DNA from 3 places in the Priestia sp. ABM2_011 genome. Region 3 is predicted to be linked to each of the others. Evidence: riboswitches for the same ligand, from Rfam matches in the RefSeq annotation. Region 3 holds a riboswitch; each other region holds the start of a gene.
The links. A riboswitch is a leader RNA that binds a small molecule or an ion and turns the genes downstream of it on or off. The one in region 3 is predicted to bind S-adenosylmethionine.
Positions count from the first base shown of each region.

Region 1: another riboswitch for S-adenosylmethionine. It lies ahead of ACXAE4_RS16845 (Na+/H+ antiporter NhaC family protein); the one in region 3 lies ahead of ACXAE4_RS21370 (bifunctional homocysteine S-methyltransferase/methylenetetrahydrofolate reductase).
Region 2: another riboswitch for S-adenosylmethionine. It lies ahead of ACXAE4_RS09015 (BMP family lipoprotein); the one in region 3 lies ahead of ACXAE4_RS21370 (bifunctional homocysteine S-methyltransferase/methylenetetrahydrofolate reductase).

Region 1 is NZ_JBSWUB010000001.1:3,126,062-3,136,115, reverse strand. It holds gene ACXAE4_RS16880 (ABC-F family ATP-binding cassette domain-containing protein) at 1-1,252, opposite strand, end outside; gene ACXAE4_RS16875 (spore germination protein) at 1,758-3,335, shown strand; gene ACXAE4_RS16870 (spore germination protein) at 3,342-4,469, shown strand; gene ACXAE4_RS16865 (Ger(x)C family spore germination protein) at 4,453-5,664, shown strand; gene ACXAE4_RS16860 (YtoQ family protein) at 5,827-6,267, opposite strand; gene ACXAE4_RS16855 (ABC transporter ATP-binding protein) at 6,438-7,349, shown strand; gene ACXAE4_RS16850 (ABC transporter permease) at 7,342-8,109, shown strand; SAM riboswitch class I at 8,211-8,317, shown strand; gene ACXAE4_RS16845 (Na+/H+ antiporter NhaC family protein) at 8,403-9,713, shown strand; gene ACXAE4_RS16840 (hypothetical protein) at 9,753-9,881, opposite strand; gene ACXAE4_RS16835 (LacI family DNA-binding transcriptional regulator) at 10,006-10,054, shown strand, end outside.
Region 2 is NZ_JBSWUB010000001.1:1,707,750-1,717,803, forward strand. It holds gene ACXAE4_RS08995 (YjgB family protein) at 1-463, opposite strand, end outside; gene ACXAE4_RS09000 (putative polysaccharide biosynthesis protein) at 798-2,408, shown strand; gene ACXAE4_RS09005 (hypothetical protein) at 2,428-2,796, shown strand; gene ACXAE4_RS09010 (hypothetical protein) at 2,887-3,048, opposite strand; SAM riboswitch class I at 3,382-3,488, shown strand; gene ACXAE4_RS09015 (BMP family lipoprotein) at 3,564-4,574, shown strand; gene ACXAE4_RS09020 (ABC transporter ATP-binding protein) at 4,656-6,188, shown strand; gene ACXAE4_RS09025 (ABC transporter permease) at 6,163-7,230, shown strand; gene ACXAE4_RS09030 (ABC transporter permease) at 7,217-8,134, shown strand; gene ACXAE4_RS09035 (sulfite oxidase-like oxidoreductase) at 8,159-8,821, shown strand; gene ACXAE4_RS09040 (MogA/MoaB family molybdenum cofactor biosynthesis protein) at 8,855-9,367, opposite strand; gene moaC (cyclic pyranopterin monophosphate synthase MoaC) at 9,380-9,868, opposite strand; gene ACXAE4_RS09050 (molybdopterin molybdotransferase MoeA) at 9,983-10,054, shown strand, end outside.
Region 3 is NZ_JBSWUB010000001.1:4,010,072-4,020,125, reverse strand. It holds gene metH (methionine synthase) at 1-2,107, opposite strand, end outside; gene ACXAE4_RS21370 (bifunctional homocysteine S-methyltransferase/methylenetetrahydrofolate reductase) at 2,108-3,946, opposite strand; SAM riboswitch class I at 4,054-4,160, opposite strand; gene ACXAE4_RS21365 (YkvI family membrane protein) at 4,493-5,527, shown strand; FMN riboswitch at 5,634-5,784, shown strand; gene ribE (riboflavin synthase) at 6,063-6,722, shown strand; gene ACXAE4_RS21355 (bifunctional 3,4-dihydroxy-2-butanone-4-phosphate synthase/GTP cyclohydrolase II) at 6,739-7,932, shown strand; gene ribH (6,7-dimethyl-8-ribityllumazine synthase) at 8,024-8,494, shown strand; gene ACXAE4_RS21345 (hypothetical protein) at 8,877-9,749, shown strand; gene glcT (glucose PTS transporter transcription antiterminator GlcT) at 9,881-10,054, shown strand, end outside.

The sequences.
Region 1 (10,054 bases), 880 kb from region 3:
AGCTTTCGCTTTGATCATTAGGTGAATACTGACGCAGCCAGTCTACTAAGTTTAAATCTCCGTTTTCAAAGTACTCGGAGTTGTCTTTTGGGAAAAAGGCTTGAGACGTTGTGACACCCCATTTGTACGTACCGCTGTCTGCTTCCATTTCACCCATTAAAATCTTCATTAATGTTGAATTTGCAAGTTCGTTTCGGCCTACAAGAGCAATCTTGTCATCTTTATTCATAATAAAGCTTACGTTATCAAGTACTTTTACGCCGTCAATTGTTTTTGTTAAACCTTCAACGCGAAGTACGTCATTTCCAATCTCACGTTCCGGCGTGAAGTTCACGTATGGGTAACGACGAGAAGAAGGACGGATGTCATCTAATGAAATTTTATCAAGCAATTTTTTACGAGACGTTGCTTGTTTTGATTTCGATGCATTTGCGCTAAAGCGAGCGATAAAGGCTTGAAGCTCTTTAATTTTTTCTTCTTTTTTCTTGTTTGCATCTGACGCCATTTTTTGTGCTAATTGACTTGATTCATACCAGAAATCATAGTTACCAACGTAGACTTGGATTTTACTGAAGTCAAGGTCAGCAATGTGCGTACATACTTTGTTTAAGAAGTGACGGTCATGTGATACAACAATGACTGTGTTTTCAAAGTTAATTAAGAACTCTTCTAACCATTGAATTGCTTGGATATCCAAGTTATTCGTAGGCTCATCTAGAAGTAGTACATCAGGTTTTCCGAATAAAGCTTGTGCAAGAAGCACTTTTACTTTTTCACTACCCGTTAGTTCAGCCATTTTTTTTGCGTGAAGATCTTCAGAAATACCTAATCCTTTTAAAAGAATAGCCGCTTCTGATTCTGCTTCCCAACCGTTTAATTCAGCAAATTCACCTTCAAGCTCAGCAGCTTTCATTCCGTCTTCATCTGTGAAGTCTGCTTTCATATAAATAGCATCTTTTTCTTGCATTACTTCATAAAGGCGAGCGTGCCCCATAATAACGGTTTTCATAACTTCTTGATCTTCATATTCGAAGTGGTTCTGTTTTAAGACAGCAAGGCGTTCGCCAGGGCCCATATGTACATCACCAGTCTGAGATTCAATTTCACCAGATAAAATTTTTAAAAACGTTGATTTTCCAGCACCGTTTGCGCCGATTAATCCATAGCAGTTACCAGGCGTGAATTTAATATTCACATCTTCAAATAACTTTCGGTCGCCAAATCGTAAACTTACATTACTAACTGTAATCATGTATGAGCAGTCCTCCAAATTCAATATCTATAAAATTATACCATTCTTTTGAGATAAGAGCGATATGAATACAATATTTCAAACATAAAGTGTAACCGACACTTTAAGCACTCGTCAACCATTTAAGGGATTTTTTGAGCGGTAACGCTTGATTATTCTAGCATTCACCAAAACTTTGAGCAGCAAACTAGTATATCTAAGCCTTCAGTAAGCAGCTCTTTTTCATTTTTAAGATGGATGTTGTATTCCTTTGTATAAGAAACAAAAAGAAGAATAATACTACCTGGTAAATAAAAGAATTTCTATGAAGTAAACACTGATATTTTACGGATGCTTATTTCTAAAATTGCTTTGATATGGACATAAATAGGGTGATGATTATGTGGAAATTAGTTGTTTCCTATCTTCCAGAAGGGCCAGTTTTTATACAAGCAGTTCTGGTTTTTTTCATCCCGTATATAATCTACAAATTATTAAGCGGGATTCGTAATTCAGAGGAAGAGTGATGAAAGTGAAAAAATGGAGATCAACAATAAAAAAAATAGGAAACCATGCGAATGAAAAGGAAAACAAACAGGAATTTACATCTCAAAATTCATCTAATCATGTTACGGATCATTTAGCTTTAACTCTAAAAGCAGTTAAAAATGAAATTGGTCATAACTCCGACGTTCATTTTCGGGAGTTTATTATAGGACGTACAGGCATTCAGGCAGCTATTATTTTTGTAGAGGGGCTATCAGATAAAGATCTTATTGAAAAACATATTTTGTCATCATTGATGGCTGATTTTTCAAAAGAATACCAACAGGATCAGCTTTACGTAAAGGAAAGCCTTTCAAAACAGTTTATTAAAAGCCAAGTATTATCAATCAGTGATGTAGAAGAGGTTCATTTCATTAAAGAAGTAACATCAAAAGTCTTAACAGGATCTACGGCTCTTTTAATTGACGGAATATCACCTGCTTTAATTCTTGGTACAAGCAAAGTGAAAACAAGGACGATTGAAGAGCCCGTATCAGAAGCATTAGTGAGAGGACCGAGAGTAGGCTTCACTGAATCTTTAAGTGATAATACTTCTTTATTAAGAGGAAGCGGAGACATTGAAAATTTGTCGCTGGTGAAATTTCAAGTAGGAAAGCGTTCCAAAAAAGACTTAGTTGTTGCTTACATAAAGGAAATTGTTGATCCAGAACTAGTTGAAGAAGTAGAAAAACGAATTAAAAAAATTGATCTTGATAATGTACCGGAGTCAGGATATGTGGAACAACTCATTGAAGATAATTACCTTAGCCTATTTCCTCAGGTGCAGAATACGGAGCGTCCTGATCGTGTAATTGCTGCTTTGATGGAAGGGAGAGTAGCCATCTTATTAGACGGGACGCCTTTTGCTTTGATTGCCCCCGTTACGTTTAGCATGATGCTACAGTCGCCGGAAGATTATTATGAAAGGTGGATTCCCGGTACATTTATTCGTTTTCTTCGTTATATTGCAGTAGTTCTTTCCCTTTTTACACCGGCTTTGTATATTGCTTTTATTTCGTTCCACCCAGGGATGATTCCGACTAAATTGGCTATTTCCATTATAGGAACAAAGTCTGGAGTGCCGTTTCCAGCCCTTATAGAAGCCTTATTCATGGAAATAGCTATCGAAATCTTGAGAGAAGCTGGACTCAGGTTACCAAAACCAATTGGTCCAGCAATGGGAATTGTCGGTGGATTAATTATTGGAGAAGCTGCTGTGCAGGCAGGGATTGTTAGCCCTATTTTAGTGATTATTGTGGCGTTAACTGCCATTTCATCGTTTGCTATTCCGCAATATAGCGTCGGGATTTCATTGCGTATTCTTCGCTTCATAGCTATGCTATGTGCTGCCATACTTGGATTATACGGCGTCGTTTTATTTTTCCTTTTTATGACCAGTCATTTGGTGAAACTAAAAAGTTTTGGCGTATCTTACATGAGTCCAGCGGTACCCTATCGTTTAAGTGAATGGAAAGACTTGATGGTCCGTATGCCTCTTATGATGATGAAAAGACGTCCAAAGATGATGCACACCAAAGATTCTCTACGAAAAGGATAGCAGCTTATGATAAAAGGAAGTGAATCAGAGGTAATGATAAATTCAAAAGATCGTATTACGACGCCACAAACAGCTATTATTGTCATCAATTTTATACTTGGAACTGGTATTCTGACGTTGCCTCGAACAGCTGCGGAACAAGTGAAAACACCAGATGTGTGGTTAACTGTTATTCTAGGAGGAATAGTCACCATGATAGCAGCGATAATCATGGTGAAGTTAAGCCGGAAATTCCCTGGAAAGACGTTTTATCAATACAGTAAAGAAATTACAGGGAAATGGTTGAGTAAGTTAATTAGCTTACTTATGATAGGTTATTTTTTACTGCTTGGTGGTTTTCACGCCCGTTCATTGGCAGAAGTAACCGGATATCTCTTGCTGGAAGGAACGCCGACGTGGGCTATTATTATGCCATTTATGTGGATAAGCCTCTATTTAATTAGAGGGGGCATTAATCCGATCGCTCGACTGTTTGAAATTATATTCCCTATTACCGTTATTCTTTTTTTACTGGTAGCTTTTATGAGTATGAAAATATTTGAAATAGATAATCTGCGCCCCGTACTTGGATCAGGAGTCCTTCCTGTACTAAAAGGGGTAAAAACAACTGCTCTTGCATTCACCGGTCCTGAAGTCATGTTAATCATTTTAGCTTTTATGAAAGAACCGCACAAAGCAGGAAAAGCTGTGCTAGTTGGAATTACTATTCCTATATTTATTTATGTGATTACTGTTGTAATGGTGATTGGAGCGTTATCGATTGATGGAGTAGTAATAAGAACATGGCCAACGCTTGATTTAATAAGGAGTTTTGAGCTGACAGGCTTGATTTTTGAACGATTTGATTCCTTGCTTCTAGTTGTATGGATCATGCAGATGTTTGCTTCTTTTACTATTAACCATTACGCCGCTTCATTAGGACTGTCTCAGCTTTTCAAAAAAAACATTCATCCATTTATGTATGGTTTGCTTCCGGTCATATATCTTATTTCCATGATTCCTAAAAATATTAATGATGTATTTAAATTGGGAGATATGATTGGCAATATCGCCTTAGTTTTATTTGGCATTTTGCCGCTGCTTCTTCTCATTATTTCAAAAGTAAAGGGAGTAAAATATGAAACAAACCTTTAACCATTTCCAGTACCTATTGGTTTTGTTTTCTGTTTTTTTGCTCTTTCCTCTGGCAGGCTGCTGGAGCAGTCATGAAATTGAAGAGCAAAGTTTTGGAGTGGGTGTGGCCTATGATAAAGGTAAGGAGTCCATAGCTGAAAAAGAATTTGATGAACAAGGAGAAGGGTATACTAAAAAGAACCTGATTACGTCAACTTATCAACTTATCACTCCTCAAGTCGCAAGTTCAACCACTAAACAAGGAGGACCGCAGCAGAAATCTTACGTAAATATTTCGGAAACAGGAGATTCTCCTTTTCAAATGCTTCGTGAATTATCTTTAAGAAGTGACACTCCTTTAACTAGTCCTCATATGAAAGTAATGGTTATCAGTGAGGCCCTTGCACGAGCGTATAGTTTAGAGCAATTAGTGGACCAAACTCTTCGGGACAATGATTTTAGACCTAGTTGCCTTGTGTTTATTAGTAAAGGAAGAGCTAGCGACACGTTAGAATCAAAAACAGCAGGAGAGATCCCAGCTTTTCACCTGTATGGAATGATAGACAATACGTATCGAACAACGCGGGTTTTACCGCCCATGCCGCTTATTAAATTAGCAAGCAAGATTCAAACTGGATCTAGTTTTCTATTGCAAAATGTATTATCAGCAAATGGAGAAATCAAATTTGCGGGTGCTGGTATAATTAAAGGGGAAACAAGCAAAATGATTGGTTTTTTGAATGAAGAAGAACTAGATGGTTTGGCTTGGATTACAGGGAAAGGGAAAGGCGGGCTAGTAAAAAGCTTTGATAAAAAGACCGGTCAGCTGATTGTATATGAAATAGAGTCTATGAAAAGTCACATTCAACCCCATGTTAAAGGAGATAATATCTCTTTTGATGTACACATTGAATCAGTGGGAAGGCTATCTGAAAGTTGGATGACCTCAGGGAGCTCTTTTAATAATCAATTTTTACAGAATGCGCAAAAAACTTCAGAAAAAAAAGTAAAGTACCTGGTAAGAAACGTACTAGAAAAAATGCAAACAAAATATAAAGTTGATGTTGCAGGTTTCGGAAATCAATTGAGAATTAAGCAGCCTAGAACATGGATGAGGGTCAAAGGAAATTGGGATCAAACATTTAGTGAAGTGCCAATTAACTATGATGTGAAGTTAACGATTAAAGATTATGGAGCATCCGGGTCAAAAAAGTAAGCACCCGACTGTAACTTTGCTTATCGTTATGTCAAAAATGAAAAAAACCTAAAAAAATAATAATCTCGGAACTTCCCACGAAATACTCATCGTATGCTTCGTACAGAGCCTTCAACAAACAACAAATAAGAGCTGCCGGTTTTCGACAGCTCTTATTTGTTGTTATTCAAAAATATAAGCTAGTGCTTGAAGAGCCTGTTCTGGCGTTTCGACTACAACTTGGGCTTTGTTTGACAGTTCTTTAAGCGGGTGGTGCAGTTTTTCAGGGCGAACCAAAATTAGCGGTTTATCTAATGCGATGGCTGTCGCTGCATCCATTGAGCTGTTCCACTGCTTGTATTTTTCACCAAATAAAGCAATGACCACATCAGATTTTTTAAGGAGCACCTGCGTGCGTAAATTATTAATTTGAGAAGCAGCTTCATCTTTTAAGACAGCGTTAGGCTGTTTTCCTAAAATTTCTTCTCCAATGTTGTCGGAGCGGTCATGGTCTGTCATGGGACCGACAAAGGTAAGGGGAAGGTTTAATTGTTCCGCTTGGTTTTTAATTTCGTCTCGCCAGTTATCATGAATTTGCCCGGCAAGGTATACGGTTAAGTTCATTATGTAGAAGTCCTCCTCTAACTAAAGTTTGTTTTATTTTATCAAATGTAAGCGGATAATACGAATGATTTGAATGGGCTACTTTTCCAAAAATAAGGTTATAGTAGACAAATAGTTAAAAAAGAGAAACAATAGAAAGCGTATTGCTAATTAAAGAAAGGATGTACCTGATGACAGAAACAGTGCTACAAGTAGATCATGTTAGTAAAGTAATTGGGAAGAAAACCATTTTGCATGATGTATCCTTATCGGTTGAGCGCGGTGAGATTTTCGGATTGCTTGGTCCGAACGGCTCTGGAAAAACAACGCTAATTCGTACCGTAGTAGGACTCATTAAAGAAACAAAGGGAACAATTACCGTCAATGGGTTTCCTTTAAAAGAACAGTTTACTTCAGCTATGAAATCAATTGGAGCGATTATTGAAAACCCTGAGTTTTATGATTATCTGACGGGCTATCAAAATTTAAAACACTTTGCGAATATGCATGAAGGGGTCACATCAGAACGCTTGGATGAAGTGATTGCTTTAGTAAAGCTTGAAAACAGCATTCATGCAAAAGTGAAGACGTATTCTCTTGGGATGAGACAGCGTTTAGGAGTAGCTCAAGCCATTTTACATAAGCCTGCATTGCTTTTACTAGACGAACCAACAAATGGTCTAGACCCAGCGGGAATGAGAGAATTTCGTACATATTTACAAACGCTTTGCAGGGAAGAAGGAATTTCAATCTTAATCGCGAGCCACTTATTAAAAGAGGTAGAAGCATTATGTGACCGCGTTGGCATTATTCAAGACGGTGAGTTAAAAGCCATTCAAGATCTATCTCCAAATCGTCAAGACCAAGGAATGTACGTAGAATTTGAGGTGTCTGACGCGCAAAAAGCAGCGGATCTTTTATCACAAGAATTTGAAGTAACGATGAGATCACATATTATCGACGTGGCGATTGTAAAAGAACAAATTCCAGCTGTAAATAGAAAATTAGTGGACAGCGATATTTTAGTCTACCGAATCACTCCTGTGTATGAGACGCTTGAAGATTCGTTTATGTCCGTTACGGAGGGAGAGCACCATGCTTAAGTTAATTCAAAATGAACATATGAAATGGTTTTACAAAAGAAGTACAAAAGTCACATTTATTACAATCGGCATCTTAACTCTTTGTATGGCTCTTTTAATGAAGAAAGTAGCAAACAGCGCAGGAACGGAAGACAACATATTGAATTTCCTGTCATTTAGTGCAGGCATGCTGATCCTCGTTCAATTTTTCGCGCTTGCTGTTGGAGGATCAATGGTTGCAAAAGAGTTTGAAGCGGGTACCATTAAGCTTCTTTTAATTCGCCCTGCTAGACGTTCAACGATTTTAACGTCCAAGTACATAACGCTCGTTTTAATTAGCTTGTATTACTTGCTGAGCTATTTGCTTTTTTCGTTTGTATGGGGAGCATTGTTCTTTGGATTTGCCAGTCTAGAAGGAGATGCGCAGCTGCTTAAAAACATTACGCTTACGTATGACAGCGCGTATATGGAAACGTTTATGATGATGACGTTCGCATTCATGCTGTCGTCTTTATTTAGAAACAGCGCGCTTGCTTCAAGTCTAGCTATTGTCGTAAGTATTGGGGCGAAAGCAGTAACTGGGATAGTATCACAGTTTGGTCTATGGTGGGGGAAATTTTTACTGTTCGCCAACACAAACTTTGTGCAGTATATGGACGGAATGAAGACGATGTTTGACGGAATGACAATTCCATTTTCAATCTTCATCTTAGTTGCACACTTTGTCTTCTTTATGGGGGTAGCATGGGTGGCGTTTTTAAAACGTGACGTAGCTAATTGATGTGAGAATTTTCACACTATATATTTTTCTAAAATAGCATTTGACAATTAAATAAAAAGAGATTACAGTAGTGAAAGACTATTTTTAAAACAACTACAAACTTCTTATCAAGAGAGACGGAGGGACTGGCCCTACGATGTCTCGGCAACTGGCTGTACGCAGTGCGGTGCCAAATCCAGCAGACGATGTTTCGTTTGGAAGATGAGAAGGGTAATCTTATGATACAAATAAGAGACCTCTTCTTATCAATAAGAAGAGGTCTTTTTTTATTACGTAAACAAGAGGTGTTAAGAATGGAACAACAAAAAGGAAACGGCTGGGCGCTGTTACCGCTGGGCGTCTTTTTAGTCCTGTTTGTCGGATCAGGAATTATAACGGGAGATTTTTATAAGCTGCCTGTATTAGTAGCTATTATCATTGCAGCCATTGTGGCGCTGGCTATGAACCGCAAAGATTCACTTAATGTAAAAGTGGAACGCTTTGCTAAAGGAGCAGGGCATCCTGATATCATTATTATGGTACTTATTTTTATTTTAGCAGGTGCTTTTTCAGAAGTCGCTAAAGGCATGGGAGCTGTTGATTCAACGGTAAACTTAGCTCTGTCTGCGCTTCCGCAAAGCTTAGTGGTAGTCGGAATCTTTGTTATTGGCGCATTCATTTCAATTTCGATGGGAACGTCAATGGGAACGATCGCTGCGTTAGGGCCTATCGCTGTAGGAATCAGTGAGCAGGCGCATGTATCCATTACATTGGCAATTGCTGCTGTTGTTGGTGGTGCAATGTTTGGAGATAATTTATCCGTAATCTCTGATACGACCATTGCGGCAGTTCGTACTCAAAAAACAAATATGTCAGATAAATTAAAAGTAAACTTTTTTATTGTCCTTCCTGCAGCGATTGTTACAGTGATTTTATTACTTGTAATGACGCTAGGCAATACGTCATCAGTAGAAATTAAAGATTTTAGCTGGTTTAAAATCTTGCCTTATGTCGGCGTACTCGTTGCTGCCATATTTGGTGCAAACGTATTAAGCATTTTAACCGGAGGAATTGTATTAGCCGGCGTGATTGGATTAGCTGACGGAAGCTACACGCTTTCTTCTCTTGCTAAAACTGTGACAGAAGGTATTGGCGGAATGTCGGAATTAATTATTTTATCTCTGTTAATTGGCGGAATGGTTGAACTCATTCGCTATAACGGCGGTATTCAGTTCTTATTGAACCTATTAACACGACGTATTCAAACAAAAAAAGGCGGAGAATTCAGCATCGCTGGATTAGTAAGTTTAACCAATTTAGCCACGGCTAATAACACGATTTCAATTATTACAGCAGGTCCGTTAGCGAAAGAAATCTCTGATAAGTATTCAATTGATAATCGTAAATCAGCCAGTCTGCTCGACTTGTTTTCATGCAGCGTTCAAGGGCTTATCCCTTACGGTGCACAAATGCTTCTAGCAGCAGGATTTGCTAAAGTTTCACCAATTGAGATTATTCCATTTACATTCTATCCAATGTTAACAGCGGTTTGCGGTATCATTGCGATTGTAATTGGCTTTCCTCGTTTAAATAAAAAATCAAAATCATCTAAAGAAGCTGCGTAATATCAAACCCTTAAAAAGAACATTCTTTTTAAGGGTTTTTTACTGTTTGAAAAAATCAGTCGGCTTTTTTTCATCTAGCTCCTTCCAAAGTGTCTCATTTTGTTTAAGTGCATAAGCCGCTCCTCCGATTTCAATTCCGCATAATAAAATGAATAATAAAATACCCATGATATGACCTCCTTATATAAGTGAATAAAAACATGATTGTAACGGGTTTAGCTTATTGCTGTTTCACTTTATAATGAGAATAAAGTATGAAACGCGTTTCAGCGCAAGAGAAAAAGGTGAAAACATGACAAATATCCGAGATATCGCAAAAAAAGCTGGTGTATCTGTTTCGA
Region 2 (10,054 bases), 2.3 Mb from region 3:
TACCTGTAAAGTTTGGCTGACCTAATTCTTTCTTTAAGTTAGCTTGCGTGATGGACCCTAAATTTGTTTGACGCTCTACATTCGTACCAAAATAGCGAATTTCATTGATGACGTTATTTTGGTCATAGCCGAATGCATACCCAGGATGGCCCATTTCCGCGTGGTAGTAGTCAAAGCTATTTGATGAACCTTCAGGCGGCGGACCGAACTGATCGCGAACGTCTTGACGCAGGGTTTTGCCAATTTTAAAGTCTGCTGTTAATCGCGGCACTTCACCTTGCACCGCCGCATTATAAATTTCGTTAATGTTCTTTACAGCTGTTTGACTTTGACTGCTTGTTTCTTGAGATGTAGCTGCATGTGCTGGTGTATCAAGCTGAGCGACAGGAGCAAATCCAAACGCAGCAATTCCTGTAATCGTCGCAGCAGCAGCCGCTTTTGATAGTCGTTGTTTCATTTTCATGATTTTTTCCTCCTATATATAACGATTTAGCAACCTCAGTCTACCTAAAAGAGAAGGTAGGCCAGAATAGTCAAGGAGTCTTAGTTGAGTTGGTAACTGATATATATATAATGTAACACGTCTTTTAGAATGTAAACGTCAGGTAAAGCAAAAAGCAAAAAACGATTCATTTATCATAGGTGAAAAGAGTGGTTTATATTCCTTTATTAGGTAAAAAAACGCAATATGAAGAAGGTTCTAATGCTTTATAAAAAACTGGATAATAATTGTAATTATGATACAATAAATCAAGTATTTGTTAAAAATATAATATTTATTGCTGGAGTTTTGATGTATGGAAAAAAATTTGATGAGAGGTACGCTTTTATTAACAGCGTCTTCTTTGTTAACAAAGATTTTAGGCTTTATTTATATTATTCCTTTCACAGCCTTAGTGGGAACGTCAGGTTATGCACTTTATAAGTATGCATACGGTCCATATACATTGATGCTAAGCTTTTCGACAATGGGTCTTCCGCTTGCTGTTTCTAAGTATGTATCGAAATATAACGGTCTTGGAAACTACCGTGCGGGACAAGATCTGTTAAAAGCAGGACTTCTATTAATGACGATAACGGGCATAATAGGTTTCTTAGTCCTCTATACGATGGCACCGTGGCTCGCTGAACTAGTTATTAACGGAAAAGATTCCTCAGGAAATAGTCAAAAAGACGTAGTGTACGTCATCCGAATGGTAAGCTTTGCTTTAATTATTATCCCGCCTATGAGTCTATTACGAGGCTACTTTCAAGGTAACCAGTCTATGGGACCGTCCGCGCTAAGTACAATTATTGAACAAATAGTGCGAGTGTTGTTCATTTTAGTAGGAGCATACGCTGTTATTCACCTTTTTCATAGCACAATGACAAAAGCTGTTGGAATCGGTACGTTTGGAGCGTTTATTGGAGGCGTAGGGGGAATTGGGATTCTTGGAGCGGTTTATTTGAAGCGCAAGCGGTTGATTATAAAAGAAGTGAACAGCGGAAAGAATAATAAATTCGTTCCGTTCTCTTTAATGTTCAAAGAGCTTGTGACGTACGCTGTTCCGTTTGTATTAGTTGGTTTAGCTATTCCTATCTATCAAAATATTGATACGTTTACGATTAACATGCTTTTTCAATCAATAGGATATGGACAAGCTAAGGCTGAAACGATTAACTCCGTCATTGGATTAGCGCAAATTTTGGTGATGGTGCCGGTATCGTTAGCGACTGCCTTCAGCATGTCGCTAATTCCGGGCATTACATCTTCTTTTGTGCAAAGAAATTTACGGGAAGTAAAAGGAAAGATTACAAAAACGCTGCAGCTGCTGTTGTTTTTTACTCTTCCTGCTGCGGTAGGGCTTTGTTTATTGGGTAAGCCGGTATATATGATGATTTTTGGAGCGAAAAACAGTCCTGAAATCGGTGGAGTTGTTTTACAATGGTATGCGCCTGCTGCGATTCTTTTTGCTCTTTTTACCGTAACAGCCGCAATTCTCCAAGGAATTAATCAACAAAAGAAGCTAATTTTAGGCTTGGGCTTAGGAATTGTTGTGAAGATAGTATTAAACGTACTGTTGGTTTCAAGCTTAAAAGAAATTGGACCGGTTGTCGCGACTTACGGAGGGTATGGTGTATCGGTTATATATAACTTCTATTTAATTGAAAAATCTATTTCTTACCGAGTTCAATCACTGGGACAAGCTGCGTTGACACCTGTTTTATTAGTAAGTGTGATGTCAGCCGCTGTGATTATCGGCAATTATACTTCTCACTATTTTTTAGAAAATAAGCTGTCTGCATCTTCACTTGCGATTAGCACATCTTGTATTTCAATTGCTTTAGGTGCTGCTGTGTATCTAGGGCTTGGCGTAAAAACAAGTTTAGGGCAATCTGTTGTATTAAATAGAAGAAAAAGAATGTAAATGTAAAGGAGAGAAAGGTGTGTCAAAACGATTTTTACTAACCGTAGCGGCTGGAGGATGTATCATAATTTTCGGCGCGCTGCTGCTATTAAATTGGGAAAGAGTGTTTGGAGACTACCGTCCCATTCAAACGGCAAAAGCTGTTTTCAAATTAGAAGTGGGAAGTCAAGGTGTAGCAGAGACTACGGATTCAGATGATGCTCTTTACTATATGGTGAAAAAAGGACATTTAGATGAATATATTCAACTGATGAATGAAAAAGGCTATGTGTTAAAAGAGAAAGATATTGATCATAACCGACTTGTTTTTAACGATGGGCAAGAGGATGAGCAAATTTACTACAAGCGCTTTGCAAGGAAGTATACGATGATTGATGGAGAAGGGTAAAGGCCTTCACTTAGAATTACTACATACTAAAATCATTAAAAGAAAACACCACCTTGCGAATAAAAGGTGGTGTTTTTTTGTTAGATTATCTCATCTTAGTTTTGCTCTTGCTACCCCTGTTACGACCATACTCGTAATAAAAATAACTACGATTCCAATGTTGGTCGGGGTATCAAAAAATATTTTTGAAACGGCTAAAGCGATAATAAGCCCAATGGCTATGCCAGATAATTCTTTCATTAATTTCAACATTAACACCTCTTAACAATATCGCTAAGGAAAAGTCTAACATTATTGGTAAAGTGGTTTCAATTAATAACACATTAACCGAAGAAGCATAATAGAATTTATTTGCTACCACTAAATCCTTTCGACAGTCAACAAATTCAGTATAAGCGCTTTGTGAAGAAGTATAGAATGATTCAAGAAATGAGGTAAAGGCTTTAACTTCTATTTTAGTAGACTAAAACCATATAATCCTATCTGTTTTTAAAGTTTTTTTGTATGAAAAAGAAAAATAATATTGACAATTATTAAAAAACTATTAATATTGACTATATTACATAAAACAAATAGCTATTGTTTTCCTTATCAAGAGAGGTGGAGGGACTGGCCCTGTGAAACCCGGCAACCGCTGTCTATGACAGAATGGTGCCAAATCCTTAAGAACAGTATGTTCTTGAAGATGAGGAAGAGACGTTTGGTTAACGAGCTCTTCCTTTATATAAAGGAAGAGCTTTTTTTATATTATAGGGGGAGTAAGTTAAATGAAGAGATTTCTTATTTTAGCAGTTGCGCTTGTACTACTCGTAACTGGCTGTCAGTCAAAAAGCACAAAAAGCAGTGGAAGTGAAGAGAAAGGAAAGAAGCGAATTGCTCTTGTTTTGCCTGAAAAGATTGGGGTTAACCCGTTTTTTCAGCAAATGGATGAGGGAGCAAAACGAGCTGGGAAGAAGTATAACATTGATGTAAAGACAATTGAATCTACAGATCAAGCAGCCATTGAAAGTAATTTGCGTGCTGCCGTAGCAGAAAATTATGACTTGATTATTACATCTTCTTTTGAATCCGAAGATGCGTTGAAAAAAGTAGCTCAAGAAAATCCGCAGCGTCAATTTGCGATTATTGATACAGTGGTTGATTTACCAAATGTAAGAAGCGTTGTATTCCGTGAACAAGAAGCTTCATATTTATTAGGAGCAGCCGCAGGATTGATTACGAAAACGAATAAAGTAGGAATGGTTGCAGCTGATGATATTCCATTATTAAAAAAATGGACGGTAAGCTTTAAAGAAGGACTAGAATCAACAAATCCAAAAGCAGAGTTTTTAGTAAACTATGTTGGAAGCTTCTCTGATCCAGCTAAAGCAAAAGAACTTGCTATTTTACAGGCTTCAAAAGGCGCTGATTTTATCGCTGGAGCATCAGCTGTAGGCGACTTGGGTGTATTTGAAGCAGCAAAAGAAAAAGGTTTTTATACGGCAGGCCAAGATATTGACCGTACGGAAGTAGATCCTGAGCATATCATTTTATCGCAGTTAAAAGGATCTGATGCGGCTGCTTATGAAACGGTAGAAGCACTAGCAAATGACAAATTTAAATCGGGCGTAGTGACATACGGCTTAAAAGAAAAAGGTGTTGGGTTAACGTATGTGACTCAAGACAGCAAGACACCTCTTAATGACTTTGTAGGACAAGATGTAATTGATCAATTAAAAGAAATTAAAGATTCGATTATTGATGGAAAAACAGTGGTAAAAGATCCGTTAGCAAAGTGAGTTGAGAAGAGAAGTCGAGTAAGGCTGGCTTCTCTTTCTTATTTTTGAAAAAAACCTAAAGGGAAAGGAGCAATGAATGGAATGAGTGAGCTGTTGCAGTTAACGAATTTGACGAAGAAATACGGTTCATTTTTAGCAAACGATAACGTGTCTTTTACGCTGAAAAAAGGGGAGGTTCACGCGCTGGTCGGAGAAAACGGTGCTGGTAAAACAACGTTGATGAGGATGCTTTACGGAATGGAAAAGCCGAGTTCAGGAAGTGTTCAGCTGCACGGGAAACCTGTTTCGTTTTCATCTCCTGCGGATGCGATTAAAAACGGAATAGGCATGGTGCATCAGCATTTTATGGTTTTTCCTCATTTTTCAGTGGCTGAAAATATTGTCTTGGGGCATGAGCCAAAGAAAGGTCTCTTTTTCAACAGAAAGCAGGCGAAAGCAGATGTACAGCAATTAACCCAAACTTATCAAATTTCAGTGGATGTTCATAAAAAAGTAAAGCATTGCTCAATTGGGGAACAGCAAAAGATTGAAATTTTAAAAGTGCTGTATCAAGGAGCAGAAATTATTATTTTAGACGAGCCTACCGCCGTTCTTACTCCTCATGAAGTAAAGGAACTATTAAAAACAATCCGGTTTTTGGCTTCTCAAGGAAAAAGCATCATTATTATTACACATAAGCTGCAAGAAGTGATGGAAGTAGCGGACCGAATTACAGTTCTTCGAAATGGTAAAGTAGCCGGCGTCACAAGTAAAGAAGATACCAATGCTCACCATTTAGCGAGACTAATGGTAGGGAGAGAATTAAAAGAGCGTCCTGCAAGAGTGCCATCACAAAGCACTTCTCATTTAAGCGTACAAAATCTCTTTTTAAAAGGAAAAGGACAAAAAAACGTATTGCAAAATGTGTCTCTTCACGTTTCTGCAGGCGAAATTGTCGGTATTGCAGGGGTTTCAGGAAATGGGCAGTCAGAGCTGCTTCAAGCAATTGCTGGATTAGTAGAAACAGACACCGGAAGTATCAAACTTGGAGATGAAGATCTTACAGGGCGATCTGTGCGTGAAAGAAGAGAGGCAGGAATTGCTCATATTCCAGAAGACCGCTATATGTGGGGAGCCTCTAAAGACGATACGATCGAGGAAAATGCGCTGATGGGCTATCAGTATAAAGCTTCTTACTCGAAGATGGGCTGGCTGAAAAGAAAGATATTCAAGTCGAGCGTGGAGGAATGGATAAATGAATTTTCGATTAAAGCCACTTCATCTAAGCAAAAAGCAGGAGAACTGTCTGGGGGAAATCTGCAAAAATTAATTGTTGCAAGAGAGCTTGGCCAAAACACCTCTTTTCTACTTGCTGCCGAACCAACGCGAGGAGTGGATATTGGGGCAATGGAACGTATTCATGATGCCTTGATTCAAAAAAGGAATAATGGCTCTGCTATTTTACTTGTATCGTCTGAGCTGTCGGAGATTATCTCACTATCAGATCGAATTTTAGTGATGTACGAAGGCAGTATTGTCGGAGAGCTTACAAGAGAAGAAGCGACGGAAGAGAAACTAAGCATATTAATGGCAGGAGGAACGGTAGAAGGTGATACAGTTGCAGAAACTTCTTAAATCATTAATCCAACCGATTATTGCGGTCATTTTTGGCTTAGCGATAGGAGGCATTATTATCTCCTTAACAGGTGGTTCGGTTTTCCAAACATATACAGAGCTCTGGAATGGAGCGTTTGGTAATTTTTATTTCTTCACCACTACGCTGGCTCGCGCTACGCCTATTCTGTTAATTGCGTTAGGTGTGGGATTTGCTTTTAGAGCAGGTGTGTTTAATTTAGGGGGAGAAGGACAAATGGTCGTTGGAGCGATTAGTGCAGCGATTGTTGCTTATTACCTGCCGGCTCCAGGGATAGTCAAGCTGATAGCAGCCATTGCCGCTGCTGTTGTGGCAGGGGGATTGCTTTCCGTTTTAGCAGGATGGATGGAAGCCGCGTTTAAAATTCAGCTTGTCATTTCGACCCTTTTATTAAATTATATCGCTGTTTTATTTGCAAGTTATTTAGCAGGTCACCCTTTTCAAGATAAAACAGGCTCAGCTGCTCTCGCTCAGACGCCTATGATTGAGCAATCAGCATGGCTTGGAAAAGTGTTTCAAGGAATGCCTCTTCATGTCGGATTTATCATTGCTCTAGTGGGTGCGCTGCTGCTATGGACGGTGCTTCGCTACTCTGTGTTTGGCTATGAAGTAAACGCATCCGGGAAAAATCCGTTGTTCGGAGCGTATGGAGGCATTCATCAGGTAAAAGTCATGCTGTTTAGCATGTTTATTAGCGGAAGCTTGGCTGGATTAGCAGGAGGATTTGAAGTGCTTGGTTCACAGTACCGATTTGTAGACGGTGCGCTCACCGTTCCTGGATATGCATGGACTGGAGTGATGGCTGCTCTGTTAGCAAATTCAAATCCAATCGGCATTGTTTTTACGTCTCTTTTACTTGCCGCTTTGCAAACAGGAGCGATGGGGCTAGAGCGTAATACAGAAATTCCGTTAGAAATTGCGAGTATTATGCAAGCTGTTCTTATTCTATTTATCTCAGCGAAATTTACAAAGCAGTGGTGGAAAGCCAAAAAGAAAGGAGCTGATATTCGTGGAGCTGCTTGATTGGTCACTGTTAAATGCAACGCTGCGAATGGTTGCACCGATTTTATTAGCGGCGCTAGGCGGAATGCTTTGCGCGCGCGTAGGCATATTTAATGTAGGGCTAGAAGGTCTAATTTTGATTGGAGCTTTTAGCGGGATTGCGGGCAACTATTATACTCATAATGTCTTTTTTGCGATCGTGATTGCGGCTGGAGCAAGCTTACTTTTTGCTTTGCTTTTTGGAATGATGGTCGTGATGTTTAAAGCAAATGAAATTGTCGTTGGGGTGTCTATTAATTTTTTAGCACTGGGCTTAACGACATTTTTACTCCGGACTATTTTTCATACAAAAGGTGCCTATTACGATAAAAACATGCACGGGATAGGTACATGGGATATTCCTTTAATTAAAGACATACCTATAATCGGCGACATTGTTTCCGGGCAGTCACCGCTTGTCTATTTTGCTTTTTTAGCAGCTATTGCTTTTTATATCTTCTTTTATCGAACGATTTTTGGTTTTCGTCTTCTAGCAGTAGGCTACAATAAAGTAGCAGCAAGTACGCTTGGGTTGAAAGCAATAAGATATCAGCTGTTTGCGATTGCAGCATGCGGAATCCTGTGCGGGATCGCGGGAGCACAGCTTTCGTTAGGGCAAGTCACGATGTTCTCAGAAGGCATGACTTCAGGGCGTGGATTTATCGCACTTGTTGCGATGATGCTCGGTCAGTCTCATCCGCTCGGTATTTTAGCGTCAAGTATCCTTTTCGGCTTAATGGATGCCATGAGCACACGACTGCAAGGTTTTTCAATACCGACTGAGTTTACGATGATGGTCCCTTACGTACTTACATTAGCCGCGATGTTTTTCTTACGAGATAAAGGTGTCGAAACGAATCAAACAAGTCAGCAAAGTGCACGCTGATAAAAAAATAAAGAGGTGGTACCTATGAACAAAGCAGACCGTATTAAACGAATGAAAACACCAGAAATTGATCCAAAGTATGAAGGACGAGTGCCTCCGGGGCAAGTAGTGACAGAGCGCTTTCCTATTTTACATGAAGGCGACGTGCCGGAGTATAACTTAGAGGAGTGGACGCTTCGCGTGTTTGGGTTGGTAGACAAAGAAGTGACGCTTTCGTATCAAGATATATTGAACATGCCTCAAACAACGGTGAAATGTGATATTCATTGCGTAACGAGATGGACAAGACTTGATAATGAATTTACGGGCGTGCTGTTTACAGACTTTTTAAAAGCAGTTGGCGTGGAGTTGAAAAGTAAATACATCATGCTGCACGGAGATAATGACTATACGTCAAACATTGAAGTAAAAGATTTACTGAGAGACGATATTCTTCTCGCTCATTCCTTTAACGGAGAGCCGCTTACACCTAAGCATGGATATCCGCTGCGATTGGTTGTGCCGCATTTGTACTTTTGGAAAAGTGTCAAATGGCTTCGAGGCTTTGAAGCTATTGATGAAAACCATCCGGGCTTTTGGGAGCAAAACGGCTTTCATCTTAGAGGAGATCCGTTTAAAGAAGAGCGTTTTTCTGGAGAAGATTTAGGCATTCCAGAAGATGAGTGGGTACATAAAGACTATGATTAATGAAAATGCCTATGCGCAAGCATAGGCATTTTGTTAGCGCTGGCGGTTTAATTCCCACACAACGTGGCGAAGTTCAGGCAAAATCAGTTTGGTCATAGCTAGGCGAACAGCACCGCTTGATCCTGGTGTAGAAAAAACGGCTTTTTCGTTAATCGTCCCGGCAATTGCTCGGCTCATAATCGCTGCGCTGCCAATGTCTTCGGTGTAGCTCAGCATGCGAAACAGCTCGCCAAACCCGACGATTTCTTTATGAATCAGCACTTGAACGGCTTCAATTGTGACGTCTCGTTTTGTAATTCCGGTGCCGCCGTTTGTGAGAACAACGTCAATGTCCTCAGCACTGCATCCGGCAAGTATCGCTTGTTGAATCGACGTTTGATCGTCTTTTACAATTTCATAGGAAGCGACCTGCATCTCGTGTTCTTTCAGAAGTTGGATCATTAGCGCGCCGCTTTTATCGGTTTCTTTTGTACGTGTATCGGATACCGTAATGACTTTGCAGCGAACGGGCTGAGTTGCTTTGGATTTATGTTCATGTACGCTCATTATGTACCTCCTTTACGCTTCCGTACGTTTGTAGTCACCGTTTTTGCCGCCTGATTTTTCAAGCAGATATGTTTCGCCGATAATCATGCCTTTATCAATGGCTTTGCACATATCATAAACGGTTAATGCGCAGGCAGAAGCGGCAGTTAAAGCTTCCATTTCAACGCCCGTTGAGCCTTCCGTTTTAACAGTTGCTTCTATTAATAAACGGTACTCGTTATTGCTTGTATCCCAGTCAAATGAAAGGTTTACGCCTTTTAATAAAAGAGGGTGACACATCGGAATAATGTCAGACGTGCGTTTTGCTGCCATAATCCCTGCTACTTGTGCGACAGCAAGCACATCGCCTTTTCCGATTTTATGTTCTACAATGGCTTCGTGAATTTCTTTGTTAACGAGTATGCTTGAACGAGCTGTTGCAACGCGGCGAGTGATAGATTTTTCGCTAATATCGACCATATTGGCACGGCCTTGGTCATTAAAATGTGTAAAAGAAGACATCGGTGTTTTCATCCTTTTTCAGTAAATTTTGTTGTATGATAGAAATAGTGAGATATGCTATGATTTTACACCATAGCGTAAAAAGTGAACAGACATAAAGGAAGTGAAGAATGTATGTTAGAAAGCAGAACACCTATTTCAATTCCTGAAGCAATTGAAAAAGTTATGACATATAAAAGAAAAGGC
Region 3 (10,054 bases):
CCATATGAGGTTCTAAAAAGGCAACGGATGCTTTCATAACTTCCGCACTTTGAAGCACTTCTGCTACAATCAGCTGGTTGTCATTAAACAAACGTCCGACTTCCGCCATCCCCTTCATAAGCGGTCCGTTAATAATATCTAACGGATCATCATATTGAGCTAAAGCCTGTTCTAAATCAGGAAGCAATCCTTCTTTTGTACCTTCGACAATATACATTGCCAATCGTTCTTCAAGTGTTAACGTAGAAATTTCTACTTTTGCTTCTTTCTTTTTATCACGATAAAAGTCTGTAAACGTGCTTAGCGTTTCATCAGTTGTGTTAAATAATAACGCATTAGCAAGCTCAATTTCAGCTTCTGGAATAGAAGCATAGCGCTCTAATTTTTCTGTATTAACAATGGCATAATCGAGTCCAGCCTGCGTACAGTGATAAAGGTAAACCGCATTTAGTACTTCACGTCCGACTGGAGGAAGACCGAATGACACGTTACTTACGCCAAGAATGGTCAGGCAATCAGGCAGGGCTTCTTTAATCATTTTAATTCCCTTAACTGTTTCTTCAGCAGAACCAATATATTGTTCATCACCAGTCCCTACAGGAAACACAAGAGGGTCAAAAATAATATCTTTTGGATTAAAGCCATGTTTTTTAACAAGCAAATCATGTGAGCGTTTAGCAATCTCTACTTTTCTTTCTGCAGTAACGGCCATGCCTGTTTCATCGATTGTACCGACAACCAGAGCTGCACCGAATTTTTTTACTAGCGGCAAGATTGCATCAAAACGCTCTTCACCATCTTCTAAGTTAATGGAGTTGATAATGACCTTACCTTGCGAGTACGTTAAAGCTTTTTCAATAACTTTCTCGTCAGTTGAATCGATTACAAGAGGAACCTTCACTTTTTTTACAACTTCTTGAATAAATTCCTCCATGTCTTCCATTTCTTCACGGTCTGGATCTGCTAAGCAAATATCAATAACGTGAGCACCATTTTTAACTTGAGCACGCGCAATTTCAGATGCTTCTTCAATTTTCCCTTCCGCAATCAGACGCTTGAACTTGCGAGAACCGATTACATTCGTACGTTCTCCCACAAAAAGAGGGCGCATAGAATCGTCATATACAAGCGGTTCAATACCGGTTACAGCATGATTATGCTCGGAGCGATCAAGCGAACGAGGCGCAACCTCTTTTACTGCTTCAGCAAGTGCTTTAATATGAGCAGGCGTTGTACCACAGCATCCGCCTACAAAGTTCAGCCAGCCTTTATCAGCAAATCCTTTAATTTTTTGAGCCAGCAGCTCAGGGGACTCATGATAATTGCCTTCTTCATCCGGAAGTCCAGCGTTTGGATAACAGCTAACAGCTGAAGTGGCTAGGTCTGAAAGAGAGCGAATATGATCCGTCATAAATTCAGGACCTGTCGCGCAGTTAAGTCCGACTGAAAGAGGCTTCATGTGTTCCAGTGATAAGTAAAAAGATTCGATATCTTGACCAGCGAGAGTTGTTCCCATTGGCTCAATCGTTCCTGAAATCATAATTGGAACTTCTATTTTCAGTTTTTCAAACGCCGCTGTAATGCCTAAAAACGCAGCTTTTACGTTCAGCATGTCTTGACAGGTTTCGACTAGAAGTAAGTCAACGCCGCCGTCTAACAAACCCCGAGCTTGCTCTTCGTACGATTCTACTAACTCAGGGAATGTAATACCTCCCGTAACAGAGAGAGTTTTAGTGGTAGGACCGATAGCTCCAGCTACGAACCTAGGCCATTCGGGAGTTGAATATTTATCGCGAGCTGCACAAGCAAGCTTCACAGCTTCGATATTCAATTCATACGCCAAGTGGCCTAAATCATATTCATCAAGTACGGTAGATGTTGAGCCAAACGTATTGGTTTCAATGATGTCAGCACCCGCTGCAAAGTACTCTTCATGAATGCGCTGAATCACATGAGGCGCTGTTCGGGTCAAATATTCGTTGCAGCCTTCATATTCTTCGCCGCCAAAATCTTCAGCGGTTAAATCAGCATCTTGAATCATCGTTCCCATTGCTCCATCGATGACGAGTATTCGCTTCTTTAGTTGTTGTTCGATAAGTGAGCTCATTTATATCTTCCTTTCTGATGTAACGAGTTGCTTGTCATGAATATAGCGTGTTAGAATTTCGGTCATTTCATAGCGCATAAACGGCGTAATTAAGTAAATACCGTCGAATAGCTCATATGCTGTATCAATTAAGTTTTTTGCAATCGCAAGGCCTTCGACTTCACCGCGAATCCGGTCATTTCCCGTTGCGTCCATACGTTCTAGAATATCTTCTGATAATTTAATTCCAGGTACTTCATGGTGAATAAATCGAGCATTTCTTGCGCTTGTTAACGGCATGATCCCGATGTATACCGGTGTTGTTAAATGTTTGGTTGCTTCATATACCTCTTCAATTTGCTTAGTTGAATAGAGAGGCTGAGTAATGAAATAGTGAGCCCCGCAGTCGATTTTCTTTTCCAAGCGCTGAACGGCTCGGTCTAAGTGACGCACGTTTGGGTTAAAGGCAGCTGCAATGGAAAAATTGGTTTTTTGACCAAGCGGTTTGCCGGAATAAGATAGTCCTTCATTAAACTGAGCGATTAAACTAATCAAGTCAAATGAAGATAAATCATAGACCGAAGTGGCGCCAGGGAAATCGCCAACTTTTGACGGATCACCGGTAATTGCAAGCACTTGATTCATTCCTAGCGTATGAAGTCCCATTAAATGAGATTGAAGTCCAATTAAATTTCGGTCGCGACAGGTAATATGAATAAGCGGTCGTGCTTTTGTTTCTTGTTGCATCAGTGTTGCCATTGCCAAGTTGCTGATGCGAGGTGAGGCAAGAGAATTATCAGCTAATGTAATAGCATCTACGCCGACTTTATCAAGTGCTTTTGCGCCTTCTAAAAATTTCGTCGGACCAAGCTGTTTAGGCGGATCCAGCTCGACGATAACCGAGCGGCGCTTCTTCACAATTTCGTGCATATGAGGTTTATCCTGCTGCTCACGCTCTTGAACCGTAACGGCTGGTCTCATTTTAACGACTTTGCTTGTAATCGGAGGCAGGTCTTTTAAGGCAGACGACATGGCGCGTACGTGAGCTGGTGTTGTACCGCAGCATCCTCCGATTAAGCGAACCCCTTGTTCGCGGAATAAACGCGCGCTTTCTACAAAGTAGTCTTCATTCGTTTCATATTCCAGCTTGCCTTCCACATACGCCGGAAGGCTGGCATTAGGGTAAGCAGATAAGAAAGCACGATCAGGAAGCGGTACTTCTTCAAGAGACTGAATCATATGATAAGGACCTAAACGGCAGTTTAGCCCGACAACGTCTGCTCCTAAGTCTTCTAATTCTTTTAATGCATCTGCTAAAGGACGCCCATCTTGCAGTACGCCAATATCATGCAGGGAAACGTGAGTAATAATAGGCTTATCCGTTTCTTTTCTTGCTAGTGTAAGAACAGTCTTTAATTCTTCGAAATCATAGTATGTTTCAAATAAAAGGCCATCCACGCCTTCATTTAAAAGCCAAAACATTTGTTCACGAATGCTTCGCTTAACCTCTTCTAAACTAATAGCATTTTTTTGGAAAGAACGAATTCCGCCGAGTGTACCAACCACGTAAGCCTGATCTTTTGCAGCTTGTTTCGCTAATTTTACACCAGCAACATTGATGTCTTTGACTGAATCTTCTAATCCATAACGGGCAAGTTTTTGATAATTAGCAGCGTACGTATTTGTTTGAATAACGTTTGCACCAGCTTCTACATAGGCTCTGTGAATACGAGAAACCTCTTCTGGTTTGGTGATGTTTAGTTCTTCAAAACAGCTGTCAATACCGTGTGAGTAAAGGAGGGTACCAGTGGCACCATCCCCAATTAAAATTTTAGACTTTAAATCTTCAAGTAACCCCATGTCAAAACCTCCTTAAATTGTTCCGCTTCTATTTCACGAGTGATTCGTTTTATGCAATATGCCGATAAAATAGAAAAAGTCTTCTTAAGAAGAAGACTTTTTTCGCCTTCTTATCTTCCAAGCAATAAATTGCTTGCTGGATTTAGCACCATGTCTCTAACGACTGGTTGCTGAGGTTTCAAAGGGCCAGTCCCTCCACCTCTCATGATAAGAATCAATTGTATATAATTGAAACATATTTTTTTAAATAGAAAGAATACTTATTTAATAATTTATCTGATTTTTAGAAATTATACAACAGTAAATTGTGAATTTCCAGCAAATATTGAGGAAAATTTAAAAGCTAAAGGGAAAATATCCGTATATTTTGTTTGAAAACTGCCGTTATGTTAAGGGATAAAGGGTTTTCATGAAAAAAACAAGAAGGAAATAAAAAAACGAAAAAGGAACAGCACCGGGTGAGGCGAGGATTTACATATAAAAGGCTCGTCTTTTTTTAACCGTTTCTACATATAGTGAACTATGAAGGGTAGAAGGGTGATGGGCATGAAAAGGTGGAAACTCACGCTGCAGGTTGCTGCTACGTATGTAGGCACCGTTGTAGGAGCCGGTTTTGCAACAGGCAAGGAAATTGTTCAATTTTTTACACAGTACGGGGAACTTGGAATGGTTGGAATTTTGGTCAGCGGCTTGTTTTTTATTTGGCTAGGTTCGAAAATGATGCTGCTTTCGCACGCAATTGGGGCTTCTTCTTATCAGCAGCTTAATACATATTTATTTGGTGATGTACTTGGAAAAGCGGTAAACGGTGTAATGATCGTCATTTTATTTGGAGTAACTTCAGTCATGCTAGCGAGTACGGGGGCAATAGGAAAAGAACAGTTCGGGCTGTGGCCTCCTGTTGGGATGATTTGTACAATTGTTTTAACTTATATATTTATCGCAAGAGGAATTAACGGTATTTTAATGGTTAATTCTCTTGTTGTGCCGATGATGCTTTCATTTGCTTTTATCATCTTTGTGCCAAATGTCAGCTATTTCTCACTGATTCAAACGAAGCCAGACTTAACGCTCGTCACACAGTGGAAGTGGGCGGTTAGTCCCTTTTTATATATTTCCCTAAATCTAGCTTTGGCTCAGGCCGTTTTAGTTCCATTAGGAAGCTCCGTGAAAGATAAGAGCGTGATCAAAAAAGGGGCCGTAATAGGAGGATGTGTACTTACGTTTATGCTTGTTTCTACTCATCTTGCCCTTTCCAATTTGCCTTATTCATTTCAACTTGATATTCCGATGAGTGCCGTTGTTAAAAATATCTCAGCGTGGGTGAATGTTTTATTTACGGTAGTTGTGTTAGGTGAGATTTTTACTACATTGATTGGAAATGTATTTGGAATCGCTAAACAGCTTCAATCATTTCTTCCCCTGAATGACAAACAAGCTTTTGCGTTTATTATCTTGGCATGCTTTATTATCGGGCAATTTGGATATGCTCAGCTTCTTGAGTTTTTGTATCCGATATTTGGCTATATTGGACTAGCTTTTGTATGGATGCTATGTATTAAAAAAGAAAAAATAAGCTAAAAGCTGGATTTTGCAGAACAGATGTGAAAAACGAAGTTAAATGATGTGACAAGTCGATTTTACTTTGCTATAATGTAAAACAAATAAGACTCTAGCAGTCGAATATATTATCCTTCGGGGTCGGGTGTAAGTCCCAACCGGCGGTGATAAAGCATATGCTTTTAAGCCCGTGACCCGTTTTCATACGATGTATGTTAGCGGTGGATCTAGTTAAAATCTAGAGCCGACAGTAAAAGTCTGGATGGGAGAAGGATCAGGAAGCACAGTTGTTTTTTTGTGTTGTATTAATAAGGGACAGGTTTGCCTTTTTTAAAGCTACCCTTGTTTTTGTACACAAAACATAACTGTTTATTTCGTATACAATTAGCGGAATTTTGCATAGATAAAACTGATTCAGCTCAGCCGACCCCTTGGACATTTGTTCAAGGGGCTTTTTTATTTTCAGTGGTTGGGGGAAAGATAAATATGAAAAAAAAGCAGCTGCTATTTCAAAACGGCATAAGAAGTTGGAATAGCGCCAAAGCAGGTGAAGAAAATGTTCACAGGTATTATTGAAGAAATTGGAAAAATAAAACGGATTCAAAAGGCTACAGAAGCAATTGTTCTTACGATTGATGCGAAGACCGTGTTAGAAGATGTGAACTTAGGGGACAGTATTTCAGTTAACGGCGTTTGTTTAACCGTAACGGCTTACTCTCAAAATGAATTTACGGTCGACGTCATGCCGGAGACGATTAAAGCAAGTACCCTGCAGCTTCTAACCGTTGGATCACGTGTTAACTTAGAACGGGCGATGGCTGCAAATGGCCGGTTTGGAGGGCATTTCGTCAGCGGACACGTTGATGGAATTGGAACCATTGTAAGCAAAACACGTAAAGGAAATGCCTTTTATTATGAAATTCAAGTGGATCCTGAACTTCGTGAATTTATGATGTTAAAAGGATCTGTTTCTGTAGACGGAACAAGTCTTACTATTTTTGATGTCAGCAATCAATCATTTACTATTTCTCTTATTCCTCATACGGTGCTTCACACAGTCGTGGGAGACAAACAGCGAGGAGACAAGGTGAATATTGAATGCGATATGTTAGCTAAATATATGCATCAGATGATGGCTAACAAGTCAACTCCTGGCGCCTCGAATCGGTCAGGTAATATGAAGGATTTATTGCAGCAGCATGGTTTTACAAATTAACAGTGGGGTGAAAGAGATGTTTCATAAAGTAGAAGAAGCCATTGAAGAGTTAAAAAAGGGAAAAGTGGTTATTGTATGCGACGATGAAGATCGAGAAAATGAAGGAGATTTTATTGCATTAGCCGAAAAAACGACGCCTGAGGTTATTAACTTTATGGCTACTCATGGAAGAGGATTAATTTGTACACCTGTTAATGAAGAAATTGCGCATAAATTGAATCTTCACCCGATGGTAGTGAACAATACGGATGTACATGGAACAGCATTTACAGTAAGTATTGATCATATTTCAAGTACAACAGGTATCAGTGCGTACGAACGTTCTGCTACCGTTATGGCTCTTGTAAATGAAGCAACGGTAGCAAGTGATTTCCAACGACCAGGACACATTTTTCCGTTGATTGCAAAAGACGGGGGCGTTCTGCAGCGTGCGGGTCATACAGAGGCCGCTGTTGATTTAGCCGTGTTAGCAGGAGGAAAGCCTGCGGGTGTTATTTGTGAAATCATGAATGAAGATGGAACAATGGCACGCGTACCGGATTTAACAAAGATTGCAGAGCAATTTGATTTAAAAATGATTACAATAAAAGATTTGATTGCCTACCGCCGCAAACATGACCAGCTGATTAGCCGTGAAGTAGAAGTAAGCTTACCTACGGCATTTGGTGATTTTAAGGCTGTAGGATATACAAATAAACTTGATAATAAAGAACATGTGGCTCTTATCAAGGGTGATATCGATCATAATAGCCCCGTTCTCGTGCGGGTTCACTCCGAGTGCTTGACTGGAGATGTGTTTGGCTCTGAGCGCTGTGACTGCGGTCCTCAGCTTCACGCAGCTCTTACGCAAATTGAAGAAGAAGGACGCGGCATTCTGCTGTATATGCGTCAAGAGGGCAGAGGTATTGGCTTATTAAATAAGCTAAGAGCATATAAGCTGCAGGAAGAAGGATACGATACCGTAGAAGCGAATGAAAAACTCGGGTTTGCTGCGGATTTACGAGAGTATGGAATCGGTGCTCAAATCTTAAAGGACCTTGGAGTCAAACAAATGAAGCTTTTAACGAACAATCCTCGCAAAATTACTGGGCTAAAAGGCTACGACCTTGAAGTGGTAGAGAGAGTGCCTCTTCAAATGCCGGCAGTGGATGCCAATAAAAAATACTTAGATACCAAAGCTAAAAAACTAGGTCATTTATTACATTTATAAGTTTACACTTTTTTTCGTTATAACAAATGAAGCTAATTCATGAAAAGAAATGTAAATAACTATATATTACTACTAGCAGGAGGAACAAGAGATGAATCATTTATATGAAGGAAATTTAGTTGGCACAGGATTAAAAATCGGAATCGTGGTAGGGCGTTTTAATGAATTTATTACGGGGCGTTTACTTAGTGGAGCAGAAGATGCGCTTAAACGTCACGGCGTAGCTGATGAAGATGTAGACGTGGCTTGGGTACCGGGCGCTTATGAAATTCCATTAATCGCTAAAAAATTAGCTGAATCTAAAAAATATGACGCGGTTATTACGCTAGGAACGGTTATTCGAGGAGCTACTCCACACTTTGATTTTGTATGTAATGAAGTAGCAAAAGGCGTTGCATCTCAAAGCTTACAAACAGGCGTACCAATTATCTTTGGTGTATTAACAACTGAAACAATTGAGCAAGCAATTGAACGTGCAGGAACAAAAGCAGGAAACAAAGGATGGGAAGCTGCAGCATCAGCTATCGAAATGGCTAACCTTTCAAAAATGATTGAAGGATAATAGAGGTCATTCCAGTTTTTGTAAACTAAAGAGTTAAAAGAGGCTGAAACAAAAGTATGGTAGTTGAAAGAAGATCCGAACGATGAATCGTTCGGATTTTTTCATGGTTAGGGTTACATTACAACGTAGGTTTCCTGTATGTAGGCTTCTAACTGTTGAGTGGAGAGCAGGGCGAAGGCTCCTGTAGGGAAAGCGAAGACTTGCAGGGAAATCACCTGCAGTGCAGCAAGCGATCCATACTATCTCATGTATCCGATTTGTTCGCCTTTAGATTGGATTGATGTAGTATGTCTCAATCTCTTTTGAATAGCAGCTAGCTATGTATAATTTAGCTAAAACGTCTTACTCTAAGTAATAATTAGGTCGTAAAAGGGAGACGTCTATGCCTCATTATACTGCTTTTTTTGCATTGATTATTATCAGCACAGCCGTTTTGCTTACAGTATTCATACGTAAAAAAGATAAAAGGCTAGTCGTTTTGCTTTTTTTTATCATTGGAATGGCTTATGTACTAGAGTATGTTGTATTTGTGTTGTTTGAAAGTTACGAGTACGATCCTGATTTTATGACCAATGAATATTTTGATAATTTGTTTGGGTCCTTAACTTCTCAAACGTTTGCTTTTCCAATCATGGCTATGGTGGTAGCTGCTTATCAATTAAAATTCCGCTATATTTTAATCATTTCGGCTATGTTTATGGGGATTGAAGAATTATTTTTACACTGGGATATTTATACACATCACTGGTGGAAAACAATTTATACAGGCGTTTTAATGACTATAGGCTTTAGTATTTCAAAGATTTGGTATGTATGGCTAACAGAACGGTATATGACATTTGTGCATTACGCTACATTTTTTCTGGGAATGCTCGCCATTACTTCTACTATTATGTTTCTGCTGTTAGCATACTTTCATAATAATTGGTTTTATACGGGATGGTTTGCGTCGGCTACTCATGATTCCGTAAATGCAACGATGATTTATGTTTGTATTGTTACGATTCTCCTCGTTTGGAGTGTAGTCAAAGAATTTTTTATTGGAGCTGGGATCATTATAGCGGGGCTGCGTATAGTAGATATTTTACTAATTCACTATGGGATTTTACTGGTATCTATTACCACTTCACTTGTTCTTTTTACGCTTTTACAAGCGGGTGTATTCATTCTGAGCGTTATGCTTCAAAACTTTATTATGAAAAATTGTTATGGGACGAGCAAAAAAGACGTTGCGTTTCCAGCAAAGAACTACTAAGATAATACGTAACTCAAATAGTTTAGTTCAATAATATTTGAAACAAAGAAAAATGAATTGACGGTTATGCGTATTATTTGTAAGATAGGAAAGCAAATAATAGAAAGCCGAAACAGGGGAGTGAAGGATTCGTGAAAGAGTCCTTTTTTGTAGAAAAGGTACTTAATAATAATGTTTTAATTGCTAAACACCTTACCTATGATGAAGTTGTGCTAATTGGGAAAGGAATAGGGTTCAATAAGAAAAAAGGCGATGAAATCGATGCAAAAGCCGTGGAGAAAATGTTTTTGTTAAAGAGTGAAGAA